One region of the Paraburkholderia sp. PAMB 6770 genome, then DNA from elsewhere that is predicted to be linked to it. Evidence: riboswitches for the same ligand, from Rfam matches in the RefSeq annotation. Region 1 holds a riboswitch; the other holds the start of a gene.
The links. Region 1 has a riboswitch for fluoride ahead of AC3AP7_RS19160 (DUF190 domain-containing protein). Riboswitches for the same ligand answer to the same signal wherever they lie in the genome.
Positions count from the first base shown of each region.

Region 2: linked by a shared signal. The riboswitch ahead of crcB (fluoride efflux transporter CrcB) and the one ahead of AC3AP7_RS19160 (DUF190 domain-containing protein) in region 1 are both predicted to bind fluoride.

Region 1 is NZ_CM173239.1:349,415-355,532, reverse strand. Features, by position in the region: gene AC3AP7_RS19180 (hypothetical protein) at 1-181, opposite strand, end outside; gene eno (phosphopyruvate hydratase) at 249-1,538, opposite strand; gene eno (phosphopyruvate hydratase) at 1,592-2,878, opposite strand; gene ppa (inorganic diphosphatase) at 2,958-3,494, opposite strand; gene AC3AP7_RS19160 (DUF190 domain-containing protein) at 3,491-3,823, opposite strand; fluoride riboswitch at 3,996-4,081, opposite strand; fluoride riboswitch at 4,845-4,905, shown strand; gene AC3AP7_RS19155 (hypothetical protein) at 5,085-5,513, shown strand; gene AC3AP7_RS19150 (hypothetical protein) at 5,850-6,118, opposite strand, start outside.
Region 2 is NZ_CM173238.1:2,279,838-2,285,955, forward strand. Features, by position in the region: gene AC3AP7_RS10305 (YbaK/EbsC family protein) at 45-584, opposite strand; gene AC3AP7_RS10310 (DUF4148 domain-containing protein) at 768-1,070, opposite strand; partial or broken gene AC3AP7_RS10315 (fumarylacetoacetate hydrolase) at 1,354-1,791, shown strand; gene crcB (fluoride efflux transporter CrcB) at 1,847-2,239, opposite strand; fluoride riboswitch at 2,301-2,364, opposite strand; gene AC3AP7_RS10325 (DUF1479 domain-containing protein) at 2,443-3,690, opposite strand; gene AC3AP7_RS10330 (cupin domain-containing protein) at 3,786-4,760, shown strand; gene AC3AP7_RS10335 (ABC transporter ATP-binding protein) at 4,923-5,657, opposite strand; gene AC3AP7_RS10340 (branched-chain amino acid ABC transporter ATP-binding protein/permease) at 5,645-6,118, opposite strand, start outside.

The DNA of each region.
Region 1 (6,118 bases):
GCCAGGACATGATCATCGGCATCGTCAGTGCACCGAACAGGACGAACCACAATGGAGATACGTCAAGGTGCAGCGCATTGAGGATCAGCGAGAGCACCCATGACAGCACCTCAGTACCGATCAGTGCGTAAGCCGCGAGTATGAGTTGCCCCGTCCCGCTTCGTTTCCGGTCGGGTCCCATGCCATCCCTCCGTCCATGTCGCGCGCAGGTATTCGCCTTGCCGTTATCTGTTCCGCCGTGGCGAAACTCACCTGTACCGACGGAACGCCGCCGAACCTGCGTATCGGGCCCGCTCACCCAGCATCCGCTCGATCGTCAGCAAACGGTTGTATTTCGCCACACGCTCACCGCGCGCTGGCGCTCCTGCCTTGATCTGGCCGCAGTTCAGCGCGACGGCCATATCGGCGATGCTGGTATCTTCCGTCTCCCCCGATCGGGGTGCCACCGTACACCCGTATCCTGCAGCTAGCGCCATTCGGGCAGTGTTGAGGGTTTCGGTGATGGTTCCGACCTGGTTGGGCTTGATGACCACTGCATTGCAGCATTGCTGCGCGACTCCACGTACCAGGAATGCGCGATTGCTGGCGAACAGATCGTCCCCGGTTATCTGCACACGACACCCTAGCTCGCGTGTCAGCCTTGCATAGCCATCCCAGTCGCTATCAACGAGCGGGTCTTCGTAGGAAACCAGCGGATATTGCTCCGCCCACGAGCGACACAGCGCGATCATCGTATCTGTCGGTAGCGTCCTGCGTTCGCTCTCCAGACAGTACTGACCGTCGCGCCACAGGCTCGAAGCAGCAAAATCGATCGCCAATGCGATGTCTTCGCCCGGCCGGTAGCCCGCAAACTCTATTGCACGCACCAGCAATTCCAGTGCGGCCTCGTTCGAGGGCAACGCCGGCACATAACCGCCCTCGTCGCCGACGTTCACGCACAGTCGCCGTTCGATCAGAAGCGTCCGCAAGGCATGATAGGTCTCTGTGCCCTGACGCAGCGCTTCGCGGAAAGTCGGTGCTCCAACCGGAACGATCATGAATTCCTGCAGATCGGGACCGCCGTCCCCGTGGCGTCCGCCATTCAGCACGTTGAGCATGGGCACCGGCAGTACGTTCGCGCCATCCCCGCCCAGATAGCGGAAGAGCGGCAGACGGCACACCTGGGCCGCGACACGGGCACAAGCAATCGACACGCCCAACGTCGCGTTCGCACCAAGATGGCTTTTGTACTCCGTATCGTCCAGCTCGATCAGTATTGCGTCGATCCGCCACTGGTCGTCGGCCGCCACGCCGGCTAGCGCAGGCGCAATCAGTTCGTTGACATGTGCCACCGCCTGCAGTACCCCTTTTCCACCATACCGGCGTGCATCGCCGTCGCGCAGCTCGACGGCCTCGAATTGGCCGGTCGATGCGCCAGAAGGCACGGATGCGCTTGCAGACGACCCGTCATCGAGGGTCACCGTCACCCGAACCGTGGGATTGCCGCGCGAGTCAAGCACTTCCTCGCCTGTCACGTGTGCGATCGACACCGATGTCATCTTTGCTGTTCCAGTATTCAGGCCATGCCAGGCCGCGTTACGCCTGTGCGGCGTCACTGACGGAACGCCGCGCGTCCCGCATAGCGCGCGTCGGTTCCCAGCATTCGCTCGATGGCTAGCAGCCGGTTGTACTTCGCGACCCGCTCGCCGCGCGCCGGCGCCCCAGACTTGATCTGGCCGCAGCCGAGCGCGACGGCCAGATCGGCGATGCTGCTGTCTTCGGTCTCGCCGGAGCGGTGGGAAACCAGGCACGTATAGCCGGCGGACAGCGCAAGTCGGGCCGTGTCGAGCGTTTCGGTCACCGTGCCGATCTGGTTCAGCTTGATCAGAACGCTATTGCAGCACCCCTCGTCGATGCCACGCTGCACAAACCGGCGGTTCGTCACGAACAGGTCATCGCCGACGATCTGCACGCGCTTGCCGAGCGCTCCGGTCAACGCCGCGAAGCCCGACCAGTCGGTATCCGCGAGCGGATCCTCCAGCGATACCAGCGGATAGCGGTCGAGCCAGTCGGTCCAGTAAGCGCCCAGTTCGTGCGAGGTGAGCGTGAGGCCATCGCGGCTCAGGTGATACCGGCCGCCTTCGTAGAACGAAGTCGCAGCAGGATCGAGCCCGATCGCGATGTCTTCGCCGGGATGGTATCCGGCCCGCTCGATGGCCAGCATGATGACGTCCATGGCCGCCGCGTTCGACGACAGGTGCGGCACGTAGCCGCCTTCGTCCCCCACGTTGGTCGACGCGCCCGCTTCCGCCAGCACGGTACCCAGCGCATGATACGTTTCGGCGCCGTAGCGCAGCGCTTCGCGAAACGTCGGAGCCCCCAGGGGCACAAGCTTGAACTCCTGGATGTCCGGCCCATCGTGTCCGTGTTTGCCGCCATTGAGCACGTTGAACATCGGGACCGGGAGCAGGTGCGCGTTGCTGCCGCCCAGATAGCGGAATAGCGGCAACCCGCTTTCCAGCGCCCCCGCCTTCGCGCACGCAAGCGACGCGCCCAGGATCGCGTTGGCGCCGAGCCGGCTCTTGAACTCCGTGCCATCCACCTCGATCAGCCTGTCGTCGATGGCCCGCTGATCGTCGATTCGCATCCCGTTCAGCACCCATGCGATTTCCTTGTCGACATGTCCGACCGCCTCGAGCACCCCCTTCCCGCCAAAGCGTCGCGCATCGTGGTCGCGCAACTCCACGGCCTCGAACTCGCCGGTCGACGCGCCCGACGGAACCGTGGCGGTCGCGATGACGCCGTTCGACAACGTCACGGTCACCGCCACCGTCGGGTTGCCCCTGGAGTCCAGAATTTCGTCTCCCACCAGGTGCTCGATCACTGCAGATGTGCTCATCATCGCTCCTTTGCTGGACCCGGGCGCGGCCTCGGAAACGCGAAACGCCCAGGCATATGCGGCCGTTGTGGCCGGCCCGTCAGGCGTGTGCTGCGGCGAAGGCGGCGCTGGCTCGCCGGATCGCCTCGTGCGCGGCATCGATGTCGGCCCAGCCCTCGAAGCGGACCCACTTCCCCGGCTCCAGCTTCTTGTAGTGCTCGAAGAAGAACTGGATCTGGTCCAGCGTATGCGCGGCGACATCGGACAGTTCCCGGATCGCGCGCGTGTCCGCGCACACGCTGTCGACCGGTACGGCGATCACCTTCTCGTCGGGTCCCGCCTGGTCGGTCATGTTCAGCAGGCCGACCGGGCGGCACGGGACGAGCGCGAGCGGTTCGAGCGCGAACGGCGCAATCACGATGATGTCGAGCGGATCGCCATCGCGCGCCAGCGTACGCGGAATGAAGCCGTAATTCTGCGGATAGCGCATGCCGGCGCCCATGATCCGGTCAACCCTGAGCAGTCCGTATTGTTTGTCGGCCTCGTATTTCACCGGCACGCTTTGCGCCGGGATTTCGATGATCGCGTTGACGTCGAGCGGAACGTTCCCGCCGGCGGGGATGTCGTTGAAGTTCATCGCGGGTCCCCGTCGGAGCCAAGCGTGTCGTACTCGATGGGTCCGCGCGTGTAGAACAGGTGGATACCGCCGCCGCGCAGTTGCGCGAGCAGCGCGTCGATCTGCGGGTCGGCGGCGGTCACGGTGACGCACACCGGCTGGTCGTCCAGCTCGAAGAAGCGTGCCGCATGGTACCTGCCCTGCGCGTCGATCCCCTCGGCCACTTCGACAACGGTGGCACCCAGAATCCCGGCCCGCTTCGATTCGTCGAGCATCCAGTCGACCACCGACATGTGCTTGATGCGATGACTCTGATTCGCCGCATAAACGGACAGTTGGCTTCCCTTCATGGAAGCCTCCTCGCGGCCGCGACCGGCTTCGCCATCGCGACACGACGACAGGCCGGCGCGCCACGCGCGACCGCCAGCAGAACAAGGATAGATTGCATGGAGAGCCAGATTTGCAGATTGACAAATCCGGGCAGCAGGACGCCTTGGCAATGCCCACGACCTCCTGACCCAGGAACCCGTAGGCATCATTAGCCGGATGAACGGATCGAAACTGATCGAACCGGCGGTTGAAGGAGGAATGCCATCTCCTGCGCGCAGTGTAGCACGCGGGATTTACGCTCGCCACCACCCGCGCAAACGGATTGCCGCGGCAGTTGCACCTGTGTGCGCGCCGTCCAGCCGAACGGAAAACCGATTGCGCAGCTTGAGCGGTTTTTCCATCGTGACAGCGGGCGCTCCCGGGGGCGGCATTCCGTGCGACCCGTCGGCTCCACCGACCGATGATGCCCGCCCGAATGCCTCAGCGCTGTTGCGTCGTCTCCCCGAGTCGCTCCGAAGGCACACATGCGATGCCGGATGGCATCACAACGGTTGTGCCGGTGGCCAGGGGGCGAGCAGAAATGAACGATAACGGTCGAAGTCTCAGCTTTCCCGCACTGGACTTCAACCATCTCGCGCCCGTCGCTGGCCGCGCGCGCCGGCACAGGACGTCCTTCGTGCAGAACGCAAACATCACCGCAATACAGGCGCAACACGTAGCGAACGCCACGCAAATCAGATGCGCTCTGCGACCGGAGAATCGTCGCAGACGAGCATACGACGCAGGCAGTTAGCGCCAGGCGGAAAGCGCGCCCCGGTAGAGACGACAGTGGGCAACCGTCGGTCAAATCGGGAGAACAGTGGGAAGCACGATCTCGCATGTGCGTGTACGACGATGGCGGCCGTGGATTGATACAAGGCCTTTCACTGCGATTACCAGGTCGGGGGATGGTTCCTGTTCTTTCCCCATGATCGGCCGCCGCCTCCGCCCGATCTACCCAACCGGGCGTCGCGTTGCCATAGGTTATCCGGGGCACTACACTGACCGTATGGAGATGGCATTCTCCCAATCGCCCGTCCGGGCTGATGATGCCTGCTCGCCAGCATGTCTGGAAACGGGGCGGAGCACGAGCTGAGCTCCGGCCTTAATCCGGAAAGGATCGTGCGAAGCGAGCTCGTTTTAACGGGATCGTGCGGCCCGGCCTGGTCGCTCATCGACTGTATATTGACGGCATAGCCGTCCAGTCGTTAAAGCGAGCGGTCGCGCGCGTGGGAGACAGACATGGAGTTCACGGTCGAAACGCTCGACGCCTGGCGCGCCGAAATCGGTGTGCAGCCATCCATACTGGCCAACAAACTCGAAGCGCTTGGGCGCGCCGGCGCAGACCTCACGCTGGTGCTCGCACGCTTCGATACACTGGATCGCGCACATGGAAGTGTCCTCATTGCCCCCGGGACCGACAACAGAGCAAAAAATGCAGCCCGTGATGCTGGATTCGATCCTGATCACCGATTGCATGTGGTCAGGATCGAGGGTCCCGAGCGGCAAAATCTGACTGCACTGATCATACGGCGCCTCGCTGATAATGATGTAACTATCAAAGGCTTCTGGGCATCCGCAGTTGGGCCGCGTTTCACCGCGGCAATTGCCGTGGATACGATTGAGGACCTGGGGGGCGTGCTGCACACGTTGAGTCAGATCCGGCAGTAGCTGGACTGCCAGGTTTGGCCGCGGTCACCGGACGTTTCGCCACGGTGCCTCCGAAGGTGTTACGCACCGGCGATGCCCGGCATGCAACCCCGCGCCCTGGCGAGACGGCCGACCATCATTTCATGCCGCGCGACCGCGGCACGCAGAACAGGGCGTGCCCTGATCCGGTGGCCGGATCAGGCAAGCGCTGCGTTTGCCCGGCGCGCACTTCCCGCCGCTCACAGGACCGTGTGCCCGGTCAGACGATCGGGCAACTGCGAGAACGTGCGGACGTGCGCCCAAAGTATCCGGCAGTCCGGGACGTTCTTTGAATCAGGCAGCCCGCATCGGCTGATATCAGCGCGTCTCGTCCACGCCTCCAGCCCTGAAGCCCAGACGACACAGCATTTCCTCCAGCGCACCGGCAAGAGAATCGCCCCGCACACGCTCTCCCCCCGGCCCTATCAGCATGAATTCCCCCGTTGCGAACGCGAAAATGCTTACGTGCCCCAGCTGGCGCAATGCAGACTCCCAGGATTCCGGCGCATTCTCGCGCCCGGCGCGGTTTGATGTATCGGTCATATCGCCCAAGAGAATCTTCACCGTGCTACTGTCACGCCCTGCAT
Region 2 (6,118 bases), on a different replicon from region 1:
CCAACCCTGTGATCAGGCGCCGGCCAGAAAACGCACGGCGTCGTTCAGTCCGCCGGCAACGTCAGCGCCGCGACCTCGCAGTTCGCCAGCGCGCGCAGCAACGCCGGGTCGAGCAGCAGTTTCGCGACGCGCACCCCGGCGCCCATCACGACCTGGCGGCGCGCCATCACGGCCGCGTCGACCAGGATGCGCCAGTCGGCCGGCACGCCAAATGCGGTGATCCCGCCAAACTCCATCCCGCTTTGCTCGACCGCCAGCTCGCGCTTCGCGAACGACAGCCGTTGCGCGCCGAGATGCGTCTTCACCGCGCCGTTGATGTCGAGCCGCAGCGCACCGAGCGTGACGATGGCAGCGTACTGCTCGGCCCCGTCTTTCCGATAGCGGATCACAATTGTGTTCGCGCAGTCTTCGAGGCCGAAGCCGTAGCGCGCACTGAAGGCGGCGGTATCCGACGCGTCGTCGCTGACGCTGAAGACCGCGACGCCTTCGGCCGGCAAATGCGCAATCACATGCGCCGGAAGATGATCGCCGAGCGCGCCGGCGGGGATCAGATCGAGCTGCGGGACGGATTCGTGCGAGTGCATGGCGGGCCGGCAATGGAGGACTGCCCGCTATTTTATCGGCTCGTGCGCCAGCGTGCAGCGTGCACGGCGACGCCGCACGGCAACCGGCCGTCGTGGACCGTGCGCGCCGCGCGCGGCGTCGCACGCCACATGACGGACAGGCGGATCATCCGGCGCAGGCGGAGCCGAAGCATGCGCGCACGCTCAGCTGCCCAGTCCCGGCGACAGGGCCGCATCGCCAGATAATCTGCAATCCGAACGATATTTTTCGATCAGACGGGCGCGCGCATCGTCGAGGTCCGGCGAGTAGTTGTCGATTGCGGGCCGATAACCGACCGACTCCAGTTCGGTCAGCTCGCGCATCAGGTCCCGGTGCGTCACCACGCCGTGAGCCGGCGCAAACGGGTACGCGTGGCACTCGGCGGGCGTGAGCGTGGTCGAAGCGAGCGCCGATGCGCTCAGCACCGCCAGCGCGGCGGGCACGATCAATCTGAAGCAGCGTTTCATGAATGTCTTCCTCCAGGGCGTCCCGCTCGCACCGGATCAACGGTGCGAGGCAGTCTGACGCGGGACGGCGGCAGGGGAAAGGTCAGGACTGCGTGGCTAGCGTAGGGGGGCGGGACTGTCGCACACGCGTCGCGCCGGTGAAGATTCTTTTAAGGTCCGCGCGGCATCGACGATGCGCGATAACGGCGGCGGCGCTGCGGCACATCGCACGTTACAGCGTCTGCGCGATCCGGCTCGCAATGCGCGCGATGCCCGTCGCGATGCGCCGCTCCCGACGGCTATCGAGAAAGACAACAACGGCTCGTGCGCGATCGGACCTTTCGTGCAGCTGTTCGACGACGCCTTCACGCTCGACACGGTGCGCGCGGCGAGCGTGTCGCTGCGCATCGAAGGCGCGGACGGCTTCGTGCTCGAAGGCGTGAGCCACATGGCCGAGATCAGTCGCGATCCGCTCGAGCTCGTCAGTCAGACCTGCGGCCCGCATCACCAGTACCCGGACGGCTTCATGCTGTTTCTCGGCACGATGTTCTCGCCGGTCAAGGACCGCGACAGCGAAGGCGGCCGCTTCACGCATCATCTGGGCGACGTCGTGACGATCTCGACGCCGTCGCTCGGCGCGCTCGTCAACACCGTGGGCCTCTCCACCGGGATCGCACCGTGGACCTTCGGCGTACGCGCGCTGTACCGCAGCCTCGCGGCGCGCGGTCTGATCGCCGGCTAGACGCGCCCGCGTGCGGCGCCGCCACGCATGATGCGCATCGCACGCATCACGCGCGCTACGCGAGCGCGACGCGCGCGACCGCGCTCACTGTCGCGATGCCGAGCGTCGTCATCAGCAGCGACGCACCGACATGGACGACGATCTCGCACGCCGCCCAGCCGAAGCGGCCCTGCTGCAGATCGGCCACGACTTCCGCGGAAAACGTCGAGAAAGTCGACAGACCGCCCATCAGCCCGGTGATGACGAACAGCCGCCACGCGCCCGGCAGCTCCGGCAGCCGCGCGAAGAACGCGACCGCGACGCCGATCACATAACCTGCGATGAGATTGGCCGCGAGCGTGCCAGGCGGAAGGTCGGGAAACAGGCCGTTGAGCCGCAATCCGAGCGCCCAGCGCAGCAACGAGCCCAATGCGCCGCCCGTTGCGACAGCAAGAATCGAGAGATACATGACGATGCCCCAGAAAGAAACACGTGCGGCGCGAGCCGCGCACAAAGGCGTGCTCGCGTGACGGGTTGTAGGCATCATCGGCTCGGAACGAGCGGTTAAGGGAGAATGCCATCTCCAGGTGCGGAGTCTATCATTCCGACTCCGTGCGTCAAGGCATTCCGCGCGCCGTGCGCACGGCGCGCGGAACGCCCTGCCCCCTCCCGCTACCGGTCGCAGCCGAGCTGCCGCCGGCCGGCCGCGCTCAGATCCGCTTCGCCCGCGCGGCCGCTGAAGCCGGTTTCGAAGTGATCCGCGGGAAAATCCGGCGGGCTCTCGCCGCTCAGGAAAGCCGGCCACTGACGCTTCAGATAAGCGTCGTTCTTCGCGCAGCCCGGCGCGGCCGCAATGTACATCACGTTGCTGTAGCCGGCGCCGCGATGCGCGTCCTCGACCGCATGAATCACGTCGCTGTGCCAGAACACCGCGTCGCCTGGCTGCATCGGCGGAATCGACGATAGCGCGTCGTGCAGCGGCGCATGCCAGCGCGGACTGATCGACAGCGCGCGGCCGGGCCGCGCGCCGCACAGGTCGTCGTCGGCGACGTCGTCCTGCAGCGCACGCAGCAGCACATAGACCATCGCGTTCGCCATCGGCACCAGTTGCAGCGTGCCGTCGCCCGGACCCTGCGGGGTGAGCGCGGTCCATCCCTGGAAGGTGCGGAACATCGAGCACACGGCGGGCGACGCGATCTCGCGCGCCGCGGGACGATAGGCCGCGTCGAACGCGTCGTAGCGACGCCAGTCGCCGCTGAACACGTGCCGGTAGACGCGCCGGAAGCCGTCGTCGAGCCAGCGCTCGACCGAGCCGCCGTCGCAATGCGCGGACAGTCCGAGCGACGCGGAGCCGGGCGGCCTGCGCCGCAGGCGGTCCGCGTACACGCTCACGCGGTCCGGGTCGAAGTGCGTGCGCCCTTCGCTTTGCCACTTCCACAGGCGGTTCAGGAAGATGCGCGTCAGCGTGAGTTCGGGCGACTGGCGGGCCTCCACCTGCGGCGGCGACCAGTAGATGCCGTAGATCTGCGGCTTGCCGGACGCGAGGTTGCCGAAATAGCGGTCTTCGGCGCGGCGCGCCAGCTTTTCGTCGAGGCGATTGCGGTCGACGTACTGCGCGATCGCGTCGTCCCACGCGGCCGCGCGCGACGCATCGAACACGCCGCGCACGACGCACGCGCCGCGCGTCCTGAGCGCCGCGATCGCCGCGTCGCTCACGCACTGGCCGGCGATGTCCGCATAGGCGATCTCCGGGATCACCGCCTCGCCGCGCTGCCGCTGCGCGACGATGTGCGCCGCCTGGCGACGGATATCGTCCTCGACGTCGCGGAATACCTCGCGATAATGCGGCAGGTTCTGCCGCAACTGGCGCTTCGCGGCGCGAATCGCCGCGGGCAGGTCTTCGATGTGCAAGGCGTCCAACGTCGGTCTCCGGGTGAGTGAAAGTGCCCACAGGTTAGCGCCGCGCGCGCATCCGAAGCGATACAATCCGGACAGCCTTTTTGCGCATTCAGACAATGAAACCCGCGTACGAACACGTGACGATGGACGCCGGCTGCTCGATCCGTGTGTTCCACCGCAAGCTGCCGCGCATTCCGTTCGAGTGGCACCGCCATCCCGAGTACGAGCTGACGCTCACGCTGAACAGCCGCGGCAAGCGCTATATCGGCGATTCGATCGGCCACTACGGGCATCACGACCTCGTGCTCGTGCCGCCGGACTTGCCGCATACGTGGTCGTCGAACCGCTCGATCGACGCGCTCGCGCCGCAGGTGGCTGTCGTCGTCTGGTTCGACGGCGACTGGGCGCGGCGCATCGCCGACTGCTGCGCGGAATACGAGGCGCTGCGCAAGTTGCTGCGGCGCGCCGCGTGCGGGCTCGCGTTCGCGCCCGAGGTGGGCGCGGGGACCGCGCAGCGGCTCGATGCGCTGCTGTCGCCGGCGCCGCGCGCGCGGCTCGGCGCGGCACTCGACCTCCTGTGCGCACTCGCGGACTGCGACGCCACGCCGCTCGCGTCGCCCGCCGCGTTCGACGACGTGCACACCGGGCGGCCGTCCGGGCACGAGCCGGAGCGCATCGACCGCGCGCTCGCCGTGATCGACGCCCGCTTCGCGCAACGCGTCACGCTGCGCGAACTGGCCGAGGCGGCGCGCCTGTCCGAACGCACGCTGAACCGCTACTTCGTGCGGCACCTCGGCGAAAGCGTCGGGCAGTACCTGACGCGCGTGCGGATCGGCCACGCATGCCGGATGCTCGCCGACACGACGTGGCCCGTCTCGGTGATCGCATCGCGCGCCGGCTTCCCGAACGTCGCGAACTTCAACCGGCAATTTCGCGCGCTCAGGCAGACGACGCCGCTTGCATGGCGTCGTGCGTTCGCGGGGGGCGGCGGCGTCGCCGAGGCAGCAACGCCGCTCGACGCGCGGCCGCCGTCGCTGGATGCGCTCGCCGGCGGACCGCACAGGCCGCGACGCAGCGGGCGATCCGTTTGAGCGCCGCGGCCGCATGCTTCATCGACTGCCTGATCGGAACGATCCGCGCGAGCATCGATGCCGCGACGCCCCAGATGCGACGGCTGCTGCATTCGGTCGAGTGGCTGCTCTAGCGGCGTTGCGCACGCACCGCGCCCGCCATTGCCAGCGCCATTGCCAGCGCTATCGAGCCAGGCCCGCTCCGCTGCCGCCCAGATACGCCGCCTGCACGCGGCTGTCCTTCATCAGCGTCTGCGCGGGGCCGCTCAGCGCGATGCGGCCGCTTTCGAGCACGTATGCACGCGACGCGATCTTCAGCGCCTGGCGCGCGTTCTGCTCGACCACGAGAATGGACGTCCCCTCGCGGCTGATCTGCCCGATCATGCCGAAGATCGCGCGCACGAGCTTCGGCGCGAGCCCCATCGACGGCTCGTCGAGCACGACGAGGCGCGGCTTGAGCATCAGCGTGCGCGCGATCGCGAGCATCTGCTGCTCGCCGCCGCTCAGCGTCCCCGCGAGCTGGCTGCGGCGTTCGAGCAGACGCGGAAACGTCTCGTACAGCGCCGTCATGCGCGCGTCGAGCACGGCCGCGTCGCGCCGGATCAGATAGCCGCCGAGCCGCAGGTTCTCCTCGACCGTCAGCGCGCTGAAGATGCGCCGCCCCTCCGGCACGTGCCCGAGCCCGAGCGGCACGATGCGGTGCGCGGGCCAGCCGTTCACGACCTGCCCGTCGAGTGCGATCTCACCGGCGCGCGGCCGGATCAGCCCTGAAATCGCCCGCAGCGTCGTCGTCTTGCCGGCGCCGTTGCTGCCGAGCAGCGCGACGATCTCGCCCTCGCCGACCTCCAGCGAGATGCCGTGCAGCACCTCGACCTTGCCGTAGTTCACGTGCAGATCGCGAATGCTCAGGAGTCCCACAGCGACGCCTCCCCGGCCTTGCCGTCGTCGGCCGTCTCGTCGGTGTCGGCCGTGCCCAGATACGCGTCGATCACGCGCGGATCGGCCTGGATGCGCGCAGGCTCCCCCTCGGCGATGACCACTCCGTGATCCATCACGACGATGCGGTCGGACACGCCCATCACCAGCATCATGTCGTGCTCGATCAGCAGCACCGTCACACCGTGCGCCCGAATGCGGCGGATCAGCTCCATCAGCGCCTGTTTCTCGGTCGGATTCATCCCGGCCGCCGGCTCGTCGAGCAGCAGCAGGCGCGGATGGCTCGCGAGCGCGCGGGCGATTTCGAGCCGCCGCTGATCCCCATATGGCAGGTCCGCCGCGCGCTCCCACGCGCGCGCGCGCAGTCCGACGAAGTCGAGCCACGCGAGCCCGTCGGCCGCATGCCGCGCCGTCTCCGCGCGCGCGGACGGCAGCCCCGCCAG